Regions from separate parts of the Janthinobacterium sp. LS2A genome, predicted to be linked through region 3. Evidence: predicted binding sites of a transcription regulator. Region 3 holds the regulator's gene; each other region holds the start of a gene.
The links. Region 3 encodes LexA, which represses DNA repair genes until DNA is damaged. Its sites were predicted from a motif close to ACTGTATNNNNATACAGT; they were not measured.
Positions count from the first base shown of each region.

Region 1: the regulator LexA is predicted to act here: its motif matches at 1,026-1,043, upstream of dinB (DNA polymerase IV).
Region 2: the regulator LexA is predicted to act here: its motif matches at 2,167-2,184, upstream of recA (recombinase RecA).

Region 1 is NZ_JAZHPB010000014.1:1,468-9,524, forward strand. Features, by position in the region: gene V3C40_RS26940 (S9 family peptidase) at 1-920, opposite strand, end outside; gene dinB (DNA polymerase IV) at 1,063-2,247, shown strand; gene V3C40_RS26950 (recombination-associated protein RdgC) at 2,366-3,262, shown strand; gene V3C40_RS26955 (TonB-dependent receptor) at 3,396-6,125, opposite strand; gene V3C40_RS26960 (asparaginase domain-containing protein) at 6,647-7,132, opposite strand; gene V3C40_RS26965 (L-asparaginase) at 7,309-8,057, shown strand, end outside.
Region 2 is NZ_JAZHPB010000002.1:717,997-726,053, reverse strand. Features, by position in the region: gene V3C40_RS09105 (sensor histidine kinase) at 1-1,301, opposite strand, end outside; gene V3C40_RS09100 (response regulator) at 1,298-2,032, opposite strand; gene recA (recombinase RecA) at 2,288-3,391, shown strand; gene recX (recombination regulator RecX) at 3,595-4,050, shown strand; gene V3C40_RS09085 (class I SAM-dependent methyltransferase) at 4,207-5,745, shown strand; gene V3C40_RS09080 (DUF2889 domain-containing protein) at 6,023-6,583, shown strand; gene sucC (ADP-forming succinate--CoA ligase subunit beta) at 6,662-7,831, shown strand; gene sucD (succinate--CoA ligase subunit alpha) at 7,845-8,057, shown strand, end outside.
Region 3 is NZ_JAZHPB010000007.1:73,454-81,510, reverse strand. Features, by position in the region: gene folC (bifunctional tetrahydrofolate synthase/dihydrofolate synthase) at 1-1,216, shown strand, start outside; gene V3C40_RS19905 (SPOR domain-containing protein) at 1,241-2,230, shown strand; gene V3C40_RS19900 (CvpA family protein) at 2,251-2,739, shown strand; gene purF (amidophosphoribosyltransferase) at 2,778-4,301, shown strand; gene V3C40_RS19890 (cystathionine gamma-synthase family protein) at 4,408-5,649, shown strand; gene lexA (transcriptional repressor LexA) at 5,720-6,355, opposite strand; gene rpsF (30S ribosomal protein S6) at 6,631-7,020, shown strand; gene priB (primosomal replication protein N) at 7,041-7,349, shown strand; gene rpsR (30S ribosomal protein S18) at 7,365-7,655, shown strand; gene rplI (50S ribosomal protein L9) at 7,683-8,057, shown strand, end outside.

The DNA.
Region 1 (8,057 bases), on a different contig from region 3:
TTCAGCACGGATTGGAAACTGCCTTGCGGCTTGCTGGTTGGCAGCAGCAGCACTTCGCTCGTATCCGTGCTGCCCGAGGTGAGCACGAAGAACTGCTTGTCGTGCGTGCGGCCTACATTGATGGCGAACTGTTCCACCTGCTCGTGGTAAACCTGTTGCGCCTCACCGCCCAAGGCCAGGCGGAACAATCGGTCCGAGCGCTTGGTGGTGACGTCTTCCTGCGCCAGCATCAGGGTGGCGTTATCGGCCGCCCACGCCAGCGAGGTCACGCGCGGCATGGTGTCGTCCAGCAGCTTGCCCGTCTTCAAATTCTTGACATGCAATTCGTACTGGCGGAAACCCGTCGTGTCGGTGGTGTAGGCCAGCAGTTGTTCATTCGGGCTGATGCTGAATGCGCGCACGGCAAAGAATTTGTGGCCTTCGGCCAATTGGTTCTGGTCGAGCAGGATTTCTTCAAGCGCCTGCGCATCGTAGGCGCCGTTCTTGCCGACAGGACGGCGGCAGTGAATCGGGTATTGCTTGCCTGCTTCCGTGCGCGTGTAATAGTAGAAATTGCCTTGGCGCGCAGGCACGGATAGGTCCACTTCCTGCATGCGTCCCTTGACTTCCGCAGTCACCTTGTCGGCCAGCGGCTGGATCGGGGCCGTGACGGCGGCCGTGTAGGCGTTTTCCGCATTCAGGTAATCGATCACGGCAGGATCGGTTTTCTTTTGCAGCCAGCGGTAGTCGTCCGTGACGACCGTGCCGTGGCGCGTTTCCTGCCAGGCCGTCTTGGCGGCAACGGGCGCCGACATGGTGGCGACGGTAGCGGTGGCGGCGTCGGCGGCCAGCGCGGATGGCGCCAGCGAGGACAGCAGCAGGGCCGGCAGGATGGATAACCAGGCGGACCGGCGGCGCGCAGCGTGATGGGCGATAGACAAGGCGACTCCTTTGAATAGTTGTGTCAGGATTGTAATCTTGCTATTGAGAAAAGCAACCGCCTTGCGCGTGCGTTTCAACTTGCATCCATGGGCATTTCCAGCGATACTGTATATAACTACAGTATCCCGCCGCGAGGTGTCCTTGACCACATCTGCCTCCCCCTTTCCCGAGCCACCCGCAGCCCGCCGCTGGATAGCGCATCTGGACATGGACGCCTTCTTTGCCTCCGTGGAACTGTTGAAATATCCGGAATTGCGCGGCGAAGCCGTCGTCATCGGCGGTGGGCGTCTGCAGCAGCCCGTGCTGCAGGAAGACGGCACGCGGCAATTTGCGCGCATGCGCGACTACGTGGGGCGCGGCGTCGTCACCACGTCGACGTATGCGGCGCGCGTGTTCGGCGTGTTTTCCGCCATGGGCATCATGAAGGCGGCCAAGCTGGCGCCCGACAGCATCCTGCTGCCGGCCGATTTCGAGGCCTACCGCGACTATTCAGCCCGCTTCAAGCAGGCCGTGGCCCAGTTGTGCCCCATCATCCAGAACGTGGGCATCGATGAAATCTATGTTGATCTCACCGAATACGGCGAGCAGGCGCCGGCCATGGCGGCGCGCCTGAAGGCGGCCGTGTTCGAAGCGACGGGCCTGTCGTGCTCGATCGGCCTGGCACCCAACAAATTGCTGGCGAAAATCTGTTCCGACCTGGAAAAACCGGACGGCCTGACCATCCTGAACCCGGAGGATATTGAAACGCGCGTGTGGCCCTTGCCGGCGAAAAAGATCAATGGCATCGGCCCGAAAGCAACGGCCAAGCTGGAAGCCTTGGGTATTGTCACCATTGGCGAACTGGCCCGGGCCGACATGGCCATGCTGCGCACGCAGTTCGGCGACCTGTACACGGGCTGGCTGCGCCAGGCGGCGCTGGGCATCGATGATAGGCCTGTGCAGACGAGCCGGGAAACCAAGTCCGTCAGCCGTGAAACGACGTTCGAGCGCGACTTGCAGGTGGTGCGCGACCGCGCCACCCTGTCGGAAAAGCTGGAAAGCCTGTGCACGCGCGTGGCGGGCGACCTCGACAAGCAATCGCTGGCGGGGCGCACGGTGGGCATCAAGCTGCGCTTCGAGGATTTCAGCACCGTCACGCGCGACATCACCCTGCCCAGCGCCACGGCGGATGCCGCCGCCATCCTGCGCGCCAGCCGCGATTGCTTGCGGCGCGTGCCATTTGACAAGAAAATCCGCCTGCTGGGCGTGCGCATCTCGACCTTGTCCGACCCGGCCCTCGTGACGCGGCAGGCGCCGGCCCAGGCGGAGCTGTTTCCCGCCCTGTAGCGGCATTCCCCACGCAGCAACAACACCGCGCCAGTCCGCGCTTTTGACGGCATTCCCGTGTCGAAAGTGTAGAATGGCGTTCCCCTGGCACTACTGAAACAAACGGAAGACAAAAACTATGTGGTTCAAGAATCTTCAGATTTACCGCCTGCCCGCACCGTGGGCTTACACGCCAGAACAACTGGAAGAGGCGCTGTCCTCGAACAAATTTACGCCGGCGACCAGCATGGATCTGATGCGCCAGGGCTGGGATACGCCACGCCCGAACGGCGGCCTGGTCCACGTGGTCAACAAACAGATGCTGATCCTGCTGGGCACGGAAAAGAAACTGCTGCCAGCGACCGTCATCAACCAGGTGGCCAAGGCCCGCGCCGCCGAGATGGAAGAAGCGCAAGGCTTTGCGCCTGGTAAAAAGGCCATGAAGGAATTGAAGGAACGCGTGGCCGACGAGCTGCTGCCGCGCGCCTTCAGCATCCGCAGCAACGTCTGGACGTGGATCGACCCCGTCAATGGCTGGCTGGTGGTCGATGCCGCCAGCCCGGCGAAAGCCGATGAAGTCATCAAGCTGCTGTTGAAAGCCGTCGACAAACTGCCGCTGGAAAGCCTGCGCGTGCAGCGCTCGCCCGTGGCGGTGATGACGGAATGGCTGCAGGCGGACGACGCGCCTGCCGGCTTCACGGTCGACATGGATACGGAATTGCGCGCCACGGGCGAAAGCAAGGCCACCGTGCGCTACGTGCGCCACACCCTGGAAGCGGACGACGTGCGCCGCCACATCGCGGCCGGCAAGCAGTGCACGCGCCTGGCCATGACGTGGAACGACAAGATCTCGTTCGTGCTGACGGAGTCGCTGGCCATCAAGAGCGTCAAGCCGCTCGACGTGATCAAGGAAACGGAATCGAGCACGAAGAACGACGAAGAGCGTTTCGACGGCGACGTGATGCTGATGACGGGCGAGCTGAGCAAGCTGATGGCCGACGTGGTCGAAGCATTGGGCGGCGAAGCGACGGCGTAACAGCCGTCATGCCGGTACAAAAAAGGAGCTGCGGCTCCTTTTTTTCGTCTGCGCAATATGTCGCGCCATAAAAAAAGCGCCTTGCACGGTGAAGTGCAAGGCGCTTTCGGACAAGCTAATTCACAACGTCACATTAGAACTTGTAGTTGCCGGTGATGTAGAACGAACGCATCATTGGATCGGCGTAGCGTGGGTCGAAACCAACCTGGTGGCCCGACGAAGCGCGCAGCGACAGCGGTGGTGCACGGTCGAACAGGTTTTTGATGCCTGCGCGGATCGTGGTTTGCTTGTCAAAGGCGAAACGTGCTTGCCAGTCGAACGTGGTGTACGACGGTACTTGCAGGCGGAAGTTTTTCTCTTCCTGCTGGGTCGCCAGGTTGTACACGGTAGCGGCTGCATCGGTGTAGCCGTTACGGTAGTTGACCGTTACCGTGTTGCTCAGGCGGCCCGTATCCAGGGTCGTCGTCAGCTTCATCAGGTTGCGGAACGTGACTTCGTTGGTGTCGCCGAAGAAGTTCATGTTGCTGGTGTAGATATTATCGCTACCGGCTTTGGTGTAGTTGGCGTGCAACATGTGCGTACCGCTCAATTGGGCGGTCAGCTTACCGAAGGAGAACTTGTGGTTGGCCGACAGATCCCAGTCGATACCACGGTATTCCTTCTTGCCGATGTTGACCGACAGTTTCTTGAACGAGTAGTAGGTGATACCGGTCGATGGCTCGGTGTATTCGCCGAAGCTCGACGCATACTTGATCGGATCGGCAAATGCTTGCTCTTCGGAAACTTCCGACACGGCATTGCGCAGTTTCACATCCCACAGGTCGGCGCCGAACGAGAAGGCCGAGCTAGGTTCGACACGGAAGCCCAGGGTGAACTGTTTCGACTTTTCCGATTGCAGATCCGGATTGCCTTGCGACACGGCGTTGTATTGCGTTGCTTCCGCGCGGCACAGTGCGTTGCCTGGGTATGGGCAATCAAATTTCTTGGCGGTAAAGCCGGCGTTGACCAGTGGCTGAGCAATTTCCAGCATGCTTGGCGCCTTGAAGCCCGTGCCGTAGGAACCGCGGATCAGCACGGTCTGTACTGGCTGCCAGCGTGCCGATACCTTGTAGGTATTGGCGCTGTCTTTTTTGCCGACAGTTTTGTTGTTCAGCTTGTCATCGATCGCCTTGACGGCGTCGTGACGGCCACCAACGGTCATTTCGAACGACTTGGTCAACGGTGCCAGCAACTCGACGAATGCGCCGTAGGTGTCGCGGCTCATGTCGTAGGCGGCCTTGGTGTTGAAGTTGTAGATATCGTCGCCGGTGGCATTGCTGCCTGGCGATTGCTCATAGGTATAGGTGCGGTAGTCGCCACCGATACCGAGGCTGGCTTTGCCGCCTGGCAGGCTGAACAATTCACGCGAGCCGTGCGTATCGACGCCGCGCATCGTGGTCGATGCGGTACGCACGGAGCCAACGAACTGCGCACCAGCGATTTGCGCTTGCACCGATGGTTTTTGCGTCACTGCGAACGGGTTGAAGTCCGGATTGGCGAGGATGTTCTTGAACTCCTGGCTCTTCTGGTAACCGCCCGTGTAGCGCTCGTCGATCGAGTTTTGCGACCAGGTCAGGCCGCTTTCGAAGTTCCACGCGCCCAGTTCGCCTTCCACACCAACGACCATGTGTTTGGTTTCGGTGATGGTGTTGCTGGCGCGCAGACCGAAGTCGGTGCTGCGGTAGTTGGCGGTGATCGACTTGACGTCGGCACGTTGCGCTGGCGTCAGGTACGGCGATACATAGGTGTTGTACAGCGGGCTGCCCTTGGCGATCGAAATCGGGATCGGATTGGCGGCGATACGCGCCGTCAGGTCGTAGCGCGAGTAGGCCAGTTCGGCGAACGCGTTCAGGTTGTCGTTCAGCTTGTACGTAGCTTTGGAGAACAGGCTGTCACGTTTCGATTGCGGTACGACTTCCACGGTGGAGCCCGTGTCGAAGCCACAAGCGCGTGCATTGCTGGTCGTCTTGTAGGAGTCTTCAGGGCACTTGCCATTCATCGCCAGGTAAGGCGTAAAGGCTGTCGATTTAGCACCGCTATTGTAGGCAACAGTGGCGCCTGCTGGCGAAGCCGAGGTGCTGGTGCGGTCCCATACATAGTTGTTGCCGTTGCGGCTGAATGGCACATACGAGGTGGCGGCGAAATCGCGGTCGGTGGCGCGCAGTTTCGATTGCTCATCGTGGCGGTACGACAGCAGCACGTTGAAGCGGTCTTCGTCCAGGTCGCCGAAACCGTAGGTGACGCTGGTATTCCAGGCGTTGCCGCCTTTGTCTTCCGGACCGCCATAAGTGGCTTCCAGAGTAGCGCCTTGCTGGTTTTTCTTCAGGATGAAGTTCAGTACGCCGGCGATGGCGTCCGAGCCGTACAGGGCCGAAGCGCCGTCGGTCAGGATCTCGACACGCTCAACGGCGCTCATTGGGATGGCGTTCAGGTTGACCGTGGTGCCGGAGCCTTGTGGCGCGATGCGGCGGCCGTTCAGCAGTACCAGGGTGTAGGACTCGCCGATACCGTGCAGCGATGCACTGGTATTGCCGCCCGAGTCGGAACCGGCAGCAACTGCGCCGATGGTGAAGCCTTGCATGGCTGGCAGGGCCTGGATCAGGTCGGCTACCGAAGTGGCGCCCGATTTGGCGATCGCTTCTTGCGACAGGCGCTGTACAGGCAGTGCGCCTTCGACAGCGATACGCTTGATACTCGAACCGGTAATTTCAACTTTTTGAATTGCTTCGTCCGCCATGGATTGGCCGGAGAACAAGACGCTGCCTGCCAGGACGGTCAGGGCCAGGCGTACGCTGCGTACGCCAATTTTTTCTTTGAATGCCATTGTAACAATTACTCCGTAGTAGTTTTAATAACGACAAGCGGCACACGAGCACCGATATAGCCATCGGGTAGATGGTCTGCGGTGCTCGTGTACGGTAGGCGGAACCACGTCGGTGGGAGGTGGAAGACTACTTGGTGCAATATTGTTATAAATGCACTTTTGACTTGTCGAGGCAAACATTATGTCGTCTCAGCAAGAAAAAATGCACCTCAACCGTGTCGGATTTGGCAATAAATTCGAGATACTGAAGAATATTTGATTTAAATGTTAAATGTAGATTTTATATTTATAAATATCTACATTTTTAAAAATGATCAATGGCGTTTTTTTGCAACATAAAATTATTGTATTGGCAATTCGATGTTTTGCCAGCAATAATTAGACGAAAAATGTTGTATTGCGGAATTTATGCAAAGTAAAAAAACGTAAAAAAGCCCGCTGAAAGCGGGCTGGTCGAATTGTGACAGAGTGTCAGTCAGAGCGTTGGCCGTTCTGCTTGTGCGCCCTGTCCCGCCATCGGCTTACAAAGGCTGGAACACGCCGGCGGCGCGGTTCTTTTGCACATTGTCCCAGGCGAAGATCTGGCCGTTCATGGCCACATACACGCCGGCTGGCAAGGTTTGCGCCACGCCGCAGGCAAAGCCCAGGTTGAACAGGGCATCGGAGTTGTCGATCTCGTAGGGAATCATGGCGCCCGTCAAAATCACCGTTTGCTGCAGGTTCGCCGCGCCCAGCACTTGCGCCGTTTCGCGCATGGTGTCGGTGCCGTGGATGATGACGATGGCTTTCTCGTGCGCCGCGCGGCACGAAGCGAGCACGCGCTGGCGGTCCGCATCCTGCATGTCGAGCGAGTCGAGCAGTGGCAATTGCTCCAGCGCCACGGGCGCCGTCATGCGCGCGCGGGCGATCGCTGCCGGCAAATGACTGTCGGAAAAGCCCAGGGTACCGTTCAATTCGTTGTAGTGCTTGTCGAAAGTGCCGCCGGTGGCGAGTATGCGCAATGTCATGATGTGGTCACGATGTCAGTGGAGAATGACGCGCATGATATCGTGGATTGATGCCCTTGCGTGAATGGCGCTGCGGATGGGGCAGCGTGCTTGCCGCCTGCGCTTGCGCCGCATCTGGAAAAATTGGCCATCTGTGAGTACACTGGTTTCTTTGTTTGCCTGCCCCCCGACTCCGTATGAAAGCGCTCGCTCCCGGCACCGTCATTTTTCACCGCCACCGCGGTTACGGGGTGATCACGTCCGTCAATTTGCTGACGGGCTGGATCGCCGCCCGTTTCGGCAGCGAAGCGCGGACCCTGGACCTGAACCTGTCGACCGATGACGTGCAGTTTGCCGATGGCGAAGCGATCCTGTTTCGCCGCGCGCCGCCGGACCGCATGCCGCACGCGCGTCTGATGGCCATGGTGCGCGAGCTGCACCAGGCCGGCTATCAAAAGCTGTATCTGTATGCCTGGCCCAAGCCGTCCGGCTTGCACTGGCGCTGGCATTTGTTTACGGGGCCGCGCGACTGGATGCAGCGGCCCTGGCGCGAAGGCTGGTATGGCTCGGGCGCCGATTACAACGTCAACCCCGTGATGGGCTGGGGCGATTCCCCGGGCGCCACCACTGGCGAGCTGATCGATGCCCTGGCCCGCTTCGACCCGCAGGGGCTGGCGCAGGCGCTGGGCCGCGACGACGACCATAGCGACTGGTTTGGCCGCGTCTGCGACGCTTTATTGCCCAATTACATGTACAGCCTGGATATGCAGCGCACCGCAGGCGAGCCCCTGCAAGACATGCCGCCCGTGCCGGTCGTGGCCGTGCGCGCTGGCGTGGCGTCGTACAGTGGGCCGGACATCGCCTGGCCGCCCGGCTGGGCCGGCCTGTGGCGGGGCCGGCACGTGCTGCCTGCGCCCGCCATCGGCATCACGGGCGAGCCGGACTT
Region 2 (8,057 bases), on a different contig from region 3:
ATGCCGGGACCCGTATCTTCCACTTCCAGGATGGCCAGTTCCAGGGTGCTGCGCACGCGCACCGTGACGCTGCCGCCCGACGGCGTGTAGCGCAGGGCGTTGTCGATCAGGTTGCTCAGCAGCTCGCGCAGCATCATGGCATTGCCGGAAATCATGATCGAATACGCGGGCTGCTCGAAGCCCAGGTCGATATGCTGGGCAAACGAAGCTTGCACCCAGTCCTGCACCACGCCGCGCGCCAGTTCGCTCAGCTCGATCGGCTCGAACGCCGTGCCCGCCTGCGGCTGGTTTTCCGCGCGCGCCAGGGCCAGCAGCTGGTTGACGAGGCGCGTGGCCGCTTCCGAACTTTTCGCCAGTTGCAGCAGCGAGCGGTGGATCTCGTCGTGGTCGGTCTGGCGCAGGGCCAGTTCCGATTGCATGCGCATGCCGGCCAGCGGCGTTTTCATCTGATGCGCGGCATCGGCGATGAAGCGTTTCTGCATGTCGATCGACAGCGATAGCCGCGCCAGCATCTCGTTGAGCGAACCGACCAGCGGCGTGATTTCCTCGGGTACCTGGCCCGATTCGATGGGCGATAAATCGTCGGGTGGCCGGGCGCGTATGCGCTCCTGCAATTGCGCCAGCGGCGACAGGCCGCGCGCCAGGGCAAACCAGACGAGAGCCAGGATCACGGGCAGGATGATGAACTGCGGCAAAATCACGCCCTTGATGATTTCATTGGCCAGCTGGGCGCGTTTCTCCAGGGTTTCGGCAACTTGTACCAGCGCGCGGTGCGGCTCATCGTCGTTGTCGGCAGGAATGTCGAGATAGCTGAACGCCACGCGCACGGGCGTGCCGTGGATGGTGTCGTTGCGAAACAGCACCATGCCGCTGCGGTATTTGTCGGGATCCTGCGGCGGCGGCAAATCGCGGTCGCCGGCCAGGTATTCGCCGCGCGGACCCACCACCAGGTAATACAGGGTGTCGACATCGTCGCCGCGCAGCAAGTCGCGGCCATTATTATTGCTGCTGTTCTTGTCCGGCGCGCGGCGCAACATGGCGCCATCGGCCTGCTTGACTTGCTGCGTGAGCACGGTCACGCTGTCTTCCAGCGCATGGTCGAACGGCTGATTGGCGATGCCCTTGGCCACCAGATAGGTGATGGCGATGCTCATCGGCCACAGCAGCAGCAGGGGCGCCAGCATCCAGTCGAGGATTTCGCCGAACAGCGAATGCTCGATGGTGTCGTCCTGCTCCGTGGTGGGCGGCTCGAACCAGTCGTCATCATCCGGCTCGTCCGCTGGCGCCTCGCGCGCCTTCACTTGCTGGCGGGTCCGCTGGCCGGGCTTGCCGACTCGCCCGCTTCAGCGTTCAGGCGCGCCGCTTCCGAGTATTTTTCCAGGCAATAGCCGAGGCCGCGCACGGTGGCGATGCGCACGCCGCCCACTTCGATCTTCTTGCGCAGGCGGTGCACATACACTTCGATGGCGTTGTTCGACACTTCCTCGCCCCATTCGCACAGGTGGTCGACCAGCTGCTCTTTCGAGACGAGGCGGCCGGTGCGGCCCAGCAGGATTTCCAGCAAGCCCAGTTCGCGCGCCGACAGGTCGAGCATCTGGTCGTTGATGTAGGCGCTGCGCCCCACCTGGTCGTAGCTGAGGGGGCCGTGCTTGATGATGGTGGCGCCGCCGCCAGCGCCGCGGCGCGTCAGGGCGCGCACTCTTGCCTCCAGTTCCGACAAGGCGAACGGCTTGGCCATATAATCATCGGCACCGAGGTCGAGGCCATTCACGCGTTGTTCGATGGAATCGGCGGCCGTCAGGATCAGCACAGGCAGCAGCGAAGCGCGTGCGCGCAGGCGGCGCAGCACTTCCAGGCCGGACATTTTGGGCAGGCCCAGGTCGAGGATCAGCAAGTCGAATTCCTGGGTGGACAGGGCCGTATCGGCCTCTTGCCCCGTCTTGACGTAGTCGATCGCATAACCGGACTGGCGCAGCGAGCGGGTCAGGCCATCGGCCAGCACGCTGTCATCTTCGGCAAGTAAAATACGCATGGTGCACTTCCTATGCTTTGCGGCGGTAGAAGCTTGTATTGTGTTTCATTTTCCGCAAGGTGGCGAATTTTTGTGAAAATCCACGCTTGTATTGATCTGTTTCAAAACAAATCCACGTTCCGCTTGCATTGATCACTGTTTTTTTATACAGTACTGTCTGTGTAAAGAATTTAACCCACTGGCGCTATCGCAGGCTGCACGGTTCACGTAGATGCGTCACGTGAATCCGCAACTGTAGAACGGCTGAAAGAACATATGGACGATAAAAAAGCTGTAGTACCCGCATCGGAAAAAGCCAAGGCGCTCGCCGCCGCACTGGCGCAGATCGAGAAGCAGTTTGGCAAAGGTTCGGTCATGCGCATGGATGCCAGCGCACCGATCGAAGAAGTGCAAGTCGTGTCGACCGGTTCGCTCGGCCTCGATATCGCGCTGGGCGTGGGCGGCTTGCCGCGCGGCCGCGTGGTGGAAATCTACGGTCCGGAATCGTCGGGTAAAACCACCTTGACCCTGCAAACCATCGCCGAAATGCAAAAACTGGGCGGCACGTGCGCCTTTATCGACGCCGAGCACGCGCTCGACGTCGGTTACGCGCAAAAGCTGGGCGTGAACCTGCACGAATTGCTGATCTCGCAACCGGACACGGGTGAGCAGGCGCTGGAAATCTGCGACGCCCTCGTGCGTTCGGGCAGCGTCGACCTCGTCGTCATCGACTCCGTGGCCGCACTGACGCCACGCGCCGAGATCGAAGGCGACATGGGCGATTCCCTGCCAGGCCTGCAAGCGCGCCTGATGTCGCAAGCCCTGCGCAAGCTGACCGGTTCCATCAACCGCACCAATACCCTGGTCATCTTCATCAACCAGATCCGCATGAAGATCGGCGTGATGTTCGGTAGCCCGGAAACAACCACGGGCGGCAATGCGCTGAAATTCTACGCCTCCGTGCGCCTGGATATCCGTCGCACCGGCTCGATCAAGTCCGGCGATGAAGTGATCGGCAACGAAACCAAGGTCAAGGTCGTCAAGAACAAGATCGCGCCACCGTTCAAGGAAGCGCACTTCGACATCCTGTACGGCGCAGGCACTTCGCGCGAAGGCGAAATCCTGGACCTGGGCTCGGATGCCAAGATCGTGGAAAAATCCGGTTCGTGGTACAGCTACAACGGCGAACGTATCGGCCAGGGCAAGGACAACGCCCGCGCCTTCCTGCAGGAGCGTCCGGCGCTGGCCCGCGAAATCGAAAACAAGGTCCGCGCTTCGCTGGGCGTGCGCGAACTGCCGCCGCTGGCTGCTGAAAAGCCGGAAAAAGCGGACAAAGCCGCCGACAAGGCTGCCAAGGCTGCGGAAGCCAAGCCAGAGTAGGTCGGATTAGCGCGGCAAAGCCGCGCGTAATCCGACAACACCACAGACGTCAACAATGTTGTCGGATTACGGTCCAAGGGCCCTGATCCGACCTACGCATGGCTTGCCGCAAGGTAGGACCATGATCGCCGTCCCGCGCTGTTGCGCCGGGCGGCGATTGTGTTTGGGTGATGTGATTGTGGAATGAAAGACAAGGTGGGTGTATGGCCGCAGTACAACTAAGCCTGAAGGGCAGGGCGCTACGCTTTTTGTCGATGCGTGAACACAGCCGCATGGAATTGCGGCGCAAGCTGCAGCGCCATGCGCAGGAGGGCGATGACGTGGAAGCCTTGCTCGACAGCCTGGAGCAAGCCAATTGGCTGTCGCAGGAGCGCTTTTCCGAGTCGCTGATCCACCGCCGCTCGGCCCGCTTCGGCAATAGCCGCATCATGGCGGAGTTGCAAAGCCATGGCATCGGCGGCGAGGCGCTGCAGGAACTCAAGGCGGGCCTGGCCGAAGGGGAAGTTGCGCGCGCCTGCGAAGTGTGGCGCCGCAAGTTTGGTGAAGTAGCGCAGGATGCCGAGCAGCGCAACAAGCAGATGCGCTTCCTGATGCAGCGCGGCTTTTCCCAGCGCGCCGTGCAAGCGGCCTTGAAGGGGCTGGATCCCGACGAGGAATGAGGCTGGCCATGGCGCGCCGGCCGGCCTCCGTCGTGCCCCATGAACTGCGCTTTCAAACGCCGTTTGTTTCCAGTATGGCGACGCCGCGCGATAAGGTATTCTGGCGCTCGAACGCTGTGCGATGCGCGCAGCACCACTGACCGTGACAGGATCGAGATGAGCAACTGGAATGCCGGCTATGTGGCCGAAATCGCCTATACCTATGGCTATTACGAAGAATTGAATCCTCTGCGCCTGCGGCTGCCCCTGCTGGCTGCCGGGCTTGCCTTGCCGGCCAGCGGCACGGCTTGCGAGCTGGGCTTTGGCCAGGGCATCAGCGCCAACATCCATGCGGCGGCGTCTTCCACGCGCTGGCATGGCAATGATTTCAATCCGTCCCAGGCCGCCTTTGCGCAGGAGCTGGCCAGCGTGACCGGCGCCGGCGCACAGTTCACGGACGAATCGTTCGCGCAGTTTTGCCGCCGTGACGACTTGCCCGATTTCGACTTTATCTGCCTGCACGGGATCTGGAGCTGGGTCTCGGCAGAAAATCGCGCCTTGATCGTCGATTTCCTGCAGCGCAAGCTGAAAGTGGGTGGCGTCGCCTATATCAGCTATAACACGCAGCCGGGCTGGAGTGCCATGATGCCGATGCGCGACTTGCTGGCCGAGCATAGCCGCGTCATGAGCGCGCCCGGCGTGGGCGTGCTGGCACGAGTCGACGGCGCCATCGATTTTGTCGACAGGATGATCGCCGTGCAACCGCGCTACCTGGAGGCCAATCCCCTGCTGGCGGACCGTTTCGAGAAGCTGAAAGCGCTAGACCGCAACTATATTGCACACGAATATTTCAATGCGGATTGGCAGCCGATGGCCTTTTCCAGCGTTGCGGCCATGCTGGGCGAGGCCAAGCTGGAGTTCGCCTCGTCCGCCAACTATACCGCTCTGGTCGACATGCTGAACCTGACGGCCGAACACCAGCAATTCCTGGCCGAGATACCCGATCCCGTCTTCCGCGAGACGACGCGCGCCTTTCTCGTCAACGAGCAATTCCGCAAGGATTACTGGGTCAAGGGCGCGCGCAGGCTGACGCCGTTGGCCCAGGTCAGCGCCGTGCGGGCCGTGCGCGTGATGCTGGCCGTGCCCCGCGACGAAGTGGTGTTGAGCGTGCATGGGGTGCTGGGCGACGCCGATATGGACGAGCGCGTGTATGCGCCCGTGCTCGACGCCATGGCCGACCATCGCGTGTACACGATAGGCGAACTGGAGCTGCAACTGGCGGGTAGCGAAGCCGGCCTGGCCGCCTTGCTGCAGATCATATTGGTGCTGGTCAGCAAGGGCAGCGTGCTTGCCGTCCAGGACGAGGCCGACATCGCCGTGGCGCGGCCGCAGACGGCGCGGCTGAATGCGCACTTGCTGGAGCAGGCGCTGGCAAGAACCGACTTGCACAGCCTCGCCAGCCCCCTGACGGGCGGCGGCGTGGTTGTATCGCATTTACAACAACTGTTCCTGTGGGCAAAACAGCAAGGTTGTCCAACGCCGCAAGAATGGGTGCGCGCGACGTGGCCGGTACTGCTGCGCCTGGAGCAACTGCTGACGAAGGACGGGCAGCCCTTGTTGACGGAAGAGGAAAACCTGGCCGAACTGCTGGCGCGCGCGGAATATTTTTCCGCGCGCACCTTGCCCGTTTTACGCGCACTGGGTGTGGCTGACTGAAGCGCGGTGCCGGCCAGTGCGCCGGTGCCGCAGGCATGCTTTCAAGTTATCTGCATTGTGAATAATTGTCATTGATTTTGCGATTTTCGTTAATGATTTGCGGCAGACGGCACGACCAATAAAAAATTATGTTGCGGCGCAACTAGCGCCCTGTGTGCTACACTTTTAGGGTTTTTGCGGCGCCGCAGGTGCGGTTGCTGTTCGTAGAAGCTGCGAACAGAGTGCTTTAGGCACATGGCTGCTTACTAATTATGGCCGCGCAAGCGGCATCGGTCTTATGCCCCTGTCAACTCCCGTATCCCGGCGCGCCCTACGGCACTCCCGCGTTATCGACGTCCAAGCGTATATGCGCGACGACGGCCTGTGGGATATTGACGCCCATATCACCGACATCAAAAGCTATGATGCGACCCTGGCCTCCGGCCCCCGTCCCGCCGGCGCCCCTCTGCATGACCTCCATTTACGTATTACCGTCGATCGCGAACTGACCATTGTCGAGGCCGAAGCTGCCTCCGATGCCGTGCCCTATCCCGGTTTTTGCGATACCATCGGCCCCGCTTACAGGGCGCTGATCGGTTTGAATTTATTGAAGAATTTCCGCCGCGACTTGAAACAGCGCCTGGCGGGAATCGCTGGCTGTACCCATTTGACCGAACTGGCGCAAGTCTTGCCGACTGCGACGGTTCAGGCATTTGCCGGCGATGTCTGGTCGACCCGTGACGGTGAGAATGCTGACTTGTCGCATGAAAAGCCGTTTCAACTCGACAAATGCCACGCCCTGCGCACCGATGGCGGGGCGGTGGCACAGTATTACCCGCGCTGGGTAGCCAAAGCGTGACCCCGGCGCTCTGTTTTTCCTGTTTTTTTTGCACCACTAACCGTATTTTTACAAATCAGTATCAGAAGGGAAGCCAGCATGAAAATCCATGAGTATCAAGCCAAAGAAATCCTCCGGCAGCACGGAGTGACGGTACCACGCGGTATTCCGTGCATGTCCGTCGAAGAAGCCGTCAAGGCTGCGGAAACCCTGGGCGGCCCGGTATGGGTTGTCAAGGCGCAGATCCACGCAGGTGGCCGCGGCAAGGGCGGCGGCGTGAAAGTGGCGAAATCGATCGAGCAAGTCAAGGAATACGCTGACCAGATCATGGGCATGCAGCTGATCACGCACCAGACCAGCGCCGAAGGCCAGAAAGTCAACCGCCTGCTGGTGGAAGAAGGCGCCGACATCAAACAAGAACTGTACGTTTCGCTGGTCACCGACCGCGTCACCCAGAAAATCGTCCTGATGGCGTCGTCCGAAGGCGGCATGGACATCGAAGAAGTGGCCGAGAGCCACCCTGAGAAGATCCATCACGTCACCATCGATCCAGGCACCGGCCTGACCGATGCCCAGGCAGACGACATCGCCGCCAAAATCGGCGTGCCTGCCGGTTCCATCGCCGACGCCCGCGTCAACCTGCAAGGCCTGTACAAAGCGTACTGGGAAACCGATTGCTCGCTGGCCGAGATCAACCCGCTGATCGTCACCGGCAGCGGCAAAGTCATCGCCCTGGACGCCAAGTTCAACTTTGACCCGAACGCCCTGTTCCGTCATCCGGAAATCGTCGCCCTGCGCGATCTGGACGAAGAAGATCCAGCTGAAATCGAAGCGTCGAAATTCGACCTGGCCTACATTTCGCTCGACGGCAACATCGGTTGCCTGGTGAACGGCGCCGGTCTGGCCATGGCCACCATGGATACCATCAAGCTGTTTGGCGGCGAGCCAGCCAACTTCCTGGACGTCGGCGGCGGCGCCACGGCAGAAAAAGTCACCGAAGCGTTCAAGATCATGCTGAAAAACCCAGGCCTGAAAGCCATCCTGGTGAACATTTTCGGCGGCATCATGCGTTGCGACGTGATCGCTGAAGGCGTGATCGCCGCAGTGAAAGCCGTCTCGCTGAACGTACCGCTGGTCGTGCGCATGAAGGGCACCAACGAAGACCTGGGCAAAAAGATGCTGGCCGATTCCGGTCTGCCTATCATCGCAGCCGACACCATGGAAGATGCAGCCAAGAGCGTCGTTGCCGCTGCTGCCGGTCAAGCTTAATTAAGGAATCAACATGTCCATTCTGATCAATAAAGATACCAAAGTCGTTACCCAAGGGATCACCGGCAAGACCGGCCAGTTCCACACCCGCGGTTGCCGCGACTACGCGAACGGCAAAGCTGCCTTCGTGGCAGGCGTGAACCCGAAGAAAGCCGGCGAAGATTTCGAAGGCATTCCTATTTTCGCTAACGTGACCGAAGCGAAAAAAGAAACCGGCGCCAACGTT
Region 3 (8,057 bases):
GGACCGTGTGCAAGCCGTCAAGGCGCGCATGCAGCTGGCGTTTACTTGCCCCGTGATCATGGTGGCGGGCACGAATGGCAAGGGGTCCACCTGTGCCATGCTGGAATCGGTACTGTTGCGCGCCGGCTACAAAGTGGGGCTGTACATCAAGCCGCATTTTCTCGATTTTAACGAGCGCGCCCGCGTGCTGGGCGAGATGGCCAGCGACGAACAGATCGTCGCCAGCTTCAATGCTGTTGAAGCCGTGCGCGGCGACACGCCGCTCACGTATTTCGAATTCACCACCCTGGCGATTTTGCACCTGCTGTCGCAGGCGAAGCTCGACGTGGCCATCCTGGAAGTGGGCCTGGGCGGGCGCCTCGACGCCGTCAACGTGATCGATGCCGACGTGGCCATCGTCACCAGCGTCGACATCGACCACACGGATTACCTGGGCGACACGCGCGAAGCGATCGGCTTTGAAAAGGCCGGTATCTTCCGTCCGGGCAAGGCGGCCATCTGCAGCGACCCCGTGCCGCCGCAATCGCTGATCGACCATGCCGAGGCCATCGGCGCCGACCTGTGGCTGATGGGCCGCGATTTCAATTATTCGGGCGACAAGCAGCAGTGGAACTACGGCGGGCGCGAGCAGCGCCGCAATTCGCTCGCGTATCCAAGCTTGCGCGGCGCCAACCAGATACTCAATGCGACGGCCGTGCTGGCCGCGCTGGAAGTGCTGAAGCTGAAGCTGCCAGTGGGTGCGCAGGAAGTGCGCACGGGCCTCGTGACGGTGGAACTGCCGGGCCGCTTCCAGGTCTTGCCTGGCCGCCCCAGCGTGATCCTCGACGTGGCGCACAACCCGCACGCGGCGTCGGCGCTGAACCAGAACCTCGGCAACATGGGTTTCCACCCGTACACCTATGCCGTGTTTGGTTCCATGCAGGACAAGGATATCGATGGCGTACTGGCCGCGATGAGCGAACACGTCGACCACTGGTGCCTGACGGGATTGCCTTCGCCGCGCGCGGCCACGGCTTCGGAGCTGGCCGCCAAGGTGCAGATCATGCTCGAAGATAAGCCCGACAGCAGCGAACATACTGTGTCTATTTTCGATGATCCGGCACAAGCTTTTGCAAATGCAATGAGCCGGGCCGGTGAGAATGATAGAATTGTGGTCTTTGGTTCTTTCCTCACCGTTGCCGGCGTGATGAAGGCCCGAAAATCCTCACTTCACTGAAACGCACTCGACTGAAAATCACGCATGGGCTTGTTCTCGAAACTGTTTAAAAACAAGCAAGAATCCTCTGGCGAAGACAGCGGCTTTTATGTCCCTGGCGAAGCACAGTCGCCGACCCGCAAGCGCGCAGCCAACACCGCCGGTGGCGGCGGATCGCGCCGTGGCGGCAAGGAAGCGCCGGACCCGGTCTTGCCTGAAAAAAAGCGCGCACGCCGCCGCCTGGTCGGGGCCATTGCCTTGGCCCTGGGCGTGGCTGTCGGCTTGCCGATGCTGCTCGATTCCGAACCGAAGGCGCCGTTCAACGATATTGCCATCGACATTCCGTCGAAGGAAAAGGCCGTCGCGCCTGCACCGGCGCCCGTGCCGGCCGTTCCGGCCCAGGCCGCATCGAATGGCCTGGACCAGTCCGAGGAAATCGTCGACGCGCCGTTGCCGCCTGCGGCCAAGCCGACCCCTGCACCGACACCGGCACCCGTGCTGGCCGCCGCCCAGCCTGCACCGGTCAAGCCGACCTATGTGGAACCGAAACCGGAACCCAAGCCTGAACCGAAGCCGGTCAAGGTGGAGCCGAAACCTGAACCGAAACACGAAACCAAGCCCGAGCCGAAACACGAGTCCAAGCCCGAACCCAAGCCTGAACCCAAGCATGAAGTAAAACCGGAAGCCAAGCCCGAGCCGAAGCCTGCCAAGCCGGCGCAATCGGCTGACGATGCCGCGCGCGCGCTGGCTATCCTGGAAGGCAAGCCGCAAGAAAAAGCACAGGACAAGGCGCACGACGCCGGCAGCGGCAAGTTCGTGGTGCAGGTGGCGGCCCTGGCGACGCAGGACAAGGTCGACGAATTGCAAGACAAGCTGCGCGATGCGGGCATCAAGTCGTACACGCAGAAAGTCTCGAGCCCGGCGGGCGAGCGCATCCGCGTGCGCGTGGGGCCGTTCGGCAGCCGCGAAGACGCTGAAAAGACCCGCGCCAAGCTGCAAAAGCTGGGCCTGGGCGGCAGTCTGGTGCCGGCGTGATGTTGCAAGGCTGAACGCGCGTGACGATCTTCGATTACCTGGTGCTGTTCGTGCTGGTGACGTCCGTGCTGATCAGCATGATGCGTGGCCTGGTCAAGGAAATACTGTCATTGGTCAGCTGGATCGTGGCGTTCGTCATTGCCAATGCGTATGGCGCTACCTTGGCGAAATTCCTGCCGGAAGCCGTGCCTGGCGAAGCCATCCGTTTGTTGCTGGCTTTCGTCGTGCTGTTCATCGGCGTGCGCATTTTGATGGGATTGCTGTCCATGACGGTCGACGCGCTCGTCAAGGTGACGGGCTTGAGCCTGGCTGACCGCACCCTGGGCACCCTGTTCGGCGTGGCGCGGGGTCTTGTGATCGTGCTGACCGCCGTCATCTTGTGTGGCATGACGTCCATACCGCAGCAGCCATTCTGGAAAAACGCGCAGTTCAGCCCGCTCGCGGAGCAGGGCGCGCGCGCCATCAAGCCTTATCTGCCTGCCGCTTACGCGCAGCATGTGAAATTTTGAATTTTTTTAAAATCAGTAGCACAGTTTAGGAGCACACCATGTGTGGCATCGTCGGCGTCGTTTCCCATCAACCTGTCAATCAATTGCTCTATGATGCATTGTTGCTCTTGCAACATCGCGGTCAGGACGCGGCAGGGATTGCGACCAATCACAGCAGTATGTTTTCCATGCACAAAGCCAACGGCCTCGTGCGTGACGTCTTCCGTACGCGCAACATGCGTTCGCTGCAAGGCACAACGGGCATCGGCCATTGCCGCTACCCGACGGCCGGTTCGTCGAGCGAAGAGGAAGCACAACCGTTCTATGTGAATGCGCCGTTCGGCATTACCCTGGCGCACAATGGCAACCTGACCAACTGGGAACAGTTGAAGCTGGAAATGTTCAAGAACGACCGCCGCCACATCAATACCGATTCCGATTCGGAAGTGCTGCTCAACGTACTGGCGCATGAAATCCAGGAAGCGACGACGGGCCTGAACCTGGACCCGGAAGCCATCTTCAAGGCCGTTACCGTGCTGAACCGCCGCGTCAAGGGCGGTTACGCCGCCGTTGCGCAAATCGCCGGCGTGGGCTTGCTGGCCTTCCGCGATCCGCACGGCATCCGTCCACTGTGCCTGGGCATCAATGAAACGGAGCAGGGTCCCGAATACCTGATCGCTTCCGAATCCGTGGCCCTGGAAGGCATGGGCTTCCGCTTCGTGCGCGACATCGGTCCCGGCGAAGCCGTCTTCATCGATGCCGACAAGAAATTGCACAGCGCCCAGTGCGCCGACAATGCCAGCCTGAACCCGTGCGTGTTCGAATTCGTCTACCTGGCCCGTCCCGACTCCGTCATCGACGGCGCCTCCGTGTACGCCACGCGCCTGAAAATGGGCGAATACCTGGCCGAGAAGATCCGCGCCGAATTGCCAGGCGTGCATATCGACGTGGTCATGCCGATTCCCGATTCCTCGCGTCCGGCCGCCATCCAGCTGGCCATGGCGCTGAACATCGAGTACCGCGAAGGCTTCATCAAGAACCGCTACATCGGCCGTACCTTCATCATGCCGGGCCAGGCGGCGCGCAAGAAATCCGTGCGCCAGAAGCTCAACGCGATCCCGTCCGAATTCAAGGATAAAGTGGTGCTGCTGGTCGACGATTCCATCGTGCGCGGCACCACCAGCCGTGAAATCGTGCAGATGGCGCGCGAAGCGGGCGCGACTAAGGTCATCTTCGCTTCGGCCGCGCCACCGGTCATCTACCCGAACGTGTACGGCATCGACATGCCGACGCGCGACGAGCTGATCGCCTACGGCCGCACGACGGAAGAAGTGTGCCGTGAAATCACGGCCGACTACCTGGTCTACCAGGATATCGGCGCGCTGAAGCAGGCGATCGCCGACGTTAACCCGGCCCTGACGAACTTTGAGGCATCGTGCTTCGATGGCGTGTACGTGACGGGCGACGTGTCGCAGGAATACCTGGACCGCCTGGAATATGCGCGCCACCATCCGAAGGCGGCAGCGCCCGAAGATACGCCGCGTTCCCAGCTGAACCTGAACCTGGCGACAACGGAAGCATAAGTACCTGCCCGGCCGATGCCGGGCTTTTTTTCGGGGTTGGATCTTCAGGTCTGACCCCGGCATTTGCCTTGGGTTACGCGGCAAATCGAACTCCGGAACTTCCACCATGACCAACAAAAAAACCTACGGCTTCACCACCACCATCCTGCACAACGACCGCCGCAAGGGCATCGAGCACGGCTCGCTGCACAAGCCCGTGCACACTTCCGTTGCCTTCGGTTACGCCGATGCGCGCCAGCTCGCGTCCGTGTTCCAGGGCAAGGAGCCGGGCTTCCGTTATGGCCGCCAAGGCAACCCGACCGTCTCCGCGCTGGAAGACAAGGTCAACAAGATGGAAGACGGCGTGGCGACTTTGTGCTTCGCCACCGGCATGGGCGCCATCGGCGCCGTGGTGCAATCGTTGCTGCGCGCGGGCGACCATGTCGTGTCGTCGGCCTTTTTGTTTGGCAACACCAACAGCCTGTGGCAAACAGTGACGGGGCAGGGCATGGCCGTGTCGTTCGTCGACGCTACCGATGTCGCCAACGTGGCTGCCGCCATCACGCCGGCCACGCGCATCGTGTTTGTGGAAACCATCGCCAATCCGCGCACGCAAATCGCCGACCTGAAGAAAATCGGCGACCTGTGCCGCGAGAAGGGCATTTTGTATATCGTCGACAATACGATGACGACGCCATATCTGTTCCGCCCGAAAGCTGTGGGCGCGGGCCTGGTGGTCAATGCCTTGACGAAATCCATCGGCGGCCACGGCAATGCCCTGGGCGGCAGCTTGACGGACACGGGCGTGTTCGACTGGACGCAGTATCCGAACATTTTCGAGAACTACAAGAAGGCGGCGCCCGCGCAGTGGGGCATCGCGCAAATCCGTGCCAAGGCTTTGCGCGACTTCGGCGCCTCGCTGGGGCCGGAAGCTGCGCATCATATCGCCGTCGGCGCGGAAACCATGGCCTTGCGCATGGATCGCACCTGCTCGAACGCTTTGGCGCTGGCCACCATGCTGCAGGCGGATCCAAGAGTGGCGGCCGTGCATTATCCTGGCCTGGCGTCGCACCCGCAGCATGCGCTGGCCACCGACTTGTTCCGCAGCTATGGCTCGTTGTTCAGCTTTGAGCTGAAAGATGGCATCGACTGCTTCGATTTCCTCAATCGTCTCAATCTTGCCATTCCCGCCAGCAACCTCGGCGACACGCGCACCCTGGTCATTCCCGTCGCCCACACGATTTTCTACGAGATGGGTGCCGAGCGCCGCGCCAGCATGGGCATCGCCGAATCGCTGATCCGCGTGTCCGTCGGTATCGAGGATGAAGCAGACTTATTGGAAGATTTCAGCAGCGCACTGGACGCATAAGCAGCCGCGCACCATGTAAAAAGGGCCGCGATAGTCATGCTGTCGCGGCCCTTTTTTTACGTGCGGCAGTTTAATGCCAGCTGCGCATCAGTCCGACGGCGAGGCCTTCCAACGCAAACTCGTCTTCGGGCGACACGGTGATCACCTTGAAGTCCGGATTTTCCGGCAGCAGTTCGATGACGGAGCCCGTCTTCTTGTAGCGCTTGACGGTGACTTCGTCGCCGATGCGGGCGACGACGATCTGGCCATTCTTGGCGCTGTCGACCTTTTTCACGGCCAGCAAGTCGCCATCCATGATGCCGGCGTCGCGCATGGACCAGCCGCGCACCTTCAGCAGGAAGTCGGGTTTGGCCGAGAACAGGGCCGGGTCGACGTTGTAGCTCGCTTCCAGGTTTTCCTGGGCCAGGATGGGCGAGCCTGCCGCCACCCGGCCGATCAGGGGCAGCGACATCAGCAGGGCTGCCGGCACTTTCGACGGCGGCGCTTCGGCGGCCGCACCGATCAGGCGGATGCCGCGCGAGGTGCCGGGCGAAATCTCGATCGCGCCCTTGCGGGCCAGGGCCTGCAAATGCTCTTCGGCCGCATTGGCCGATTTGAAACCCAGTTCATTGGCGATTTCGGCACGGGTGGGAGGAAAGCCCGTGTTTTCAATCGCGTCCTTGATCAGGTTCAGGATTTGTTCTTGTCGTGCTGTCAGCTTGATCATGAGCGGTGGGTGCATACTAAAATGCTGTCTATATGAACAGTCTGTATTTTTGTACAGTATCGCCCACTATGCAAGGGGATTTCCGTGTTTTGGGCGAATTTCGCAAGAAATACTTGTCCGCGGCCGGAAAGCACGGCGGCGCACGGGCTTTTCAGGCGCTTGTGGAAGGAATGATTGAAACGTTTGCAAAAGACGGTTATAATCTTCGGCTGACCTTCCCACACCCGTCTTGACGCCGGGGTGGGCGATTATCAATCCGACCTGAAGGAGTTTGCATGCGTCATTATGAAATAGTCTTTATCGTCCATCCGGACCAAAGCGAGCAAGTGCCCGCGATGATCGAACGCTACAAAGCCAGCGTAACCACCCGCGGCGGTTCGGTTCACCGCGTGGAAGATTGGGGCCGCCGTCAAATGGCTTACTCGATCCAAAAGCTGCCTAAAGCACACTACATCTGCCTGAACATCGAATGCGACAACGAGACCCTGGTCGAGTTGGAAACAGCATTCAAATTCAATGATGCCGTGTTGCGTCACCTGACCGTTAAAATGAAGAAAGCTGAAACAGCTCCTTCGCCGATGATGAAATCGGTACAACGCGAAGACGCGGCCAAAAGCCACCGCACCGAAGCACCAGCAGCCGCTCCAGCCGCAGCAGCAGCTTAATTCTTGACCAGGATCGTGCGCTGAACCAGCTACAAGTAACCGCCATCATTGCCGAGCGCGAAATATTGCGCTATACCCCGGCAGGGCTGCCGATTGTGAATGCAGTATTGCAACACAGTTCGCAGCAGATGGAAGCAGGGATTGCCCGTTTGACCGAGTTTGATGTTGCCGCCCTAGCCGCTGGCGAAATCTCAGGCAGGTTCAGTCAGGCAAGCTTGGGCGGGGTGTATCAGTTCACGGGTTTCCTGGCCAGGAAGAGCCGCAACAGCAAGAGTTTGGTGTTTCACATCATTGATTTTAGTGCAGTCACCCCGACTAGCGCATTTTAGATACAGGAGCCTGACATGGCATTCGGTAAAAAGTTCGACAAAAATAAGCTCAAGCTTAAAGAAAAACGCAAACAGCAAAACCCGTTGTTCAAACGCAAGAAGTTCTGCCGCTTCACCGCAGCTCACGTTGAGCAAGTCGACTACAAAGACGTCGACACGCTGAAAGACTTCGTCCAAGAAAACGGCAAGATCATGCCAGCACGCCTGACCGGTACCAAAGCGCACTACCAGCGCCAAGTTGACACCGCAATCAAGCGCGCTCGCTTCCTCGCGCTGCTGCCATACACCGATCTGCACCACGCTTAATCGGTCAGATATTCCTGGAGAAGAACTATGCAAATCATTCTGTTAGAAAAAGTTGTTAACGTCGGTAACCTCGGCGAAGTCGTCAAAGTCAAAGACGGTTACGCACGTAACTTCCTGATCCCGCAACGCCTGGCACGTCGTGCTACGGCAACCGCTGTGGCTGAATTCGAAGTCAAGCGCGCCGAACTGGAAAAAGCTGCTGCCGCCAAACTGGCCGCATCGCAAGCCCAGGGTGAAAAACTGAGCGGCCTGACCGTTCAAGTTGCTCAAAAAGCTGGTGTTGATGGCCGTCTGTTCGGTTCCGTCACCAACTTCGACATCGCTGAAGCGCTGACCAAGCAAGGTTTTGCTGTTGAAAAAGCACAAATCCGCATGCCTACCGGCCCGCTGAAGATCGTTGGC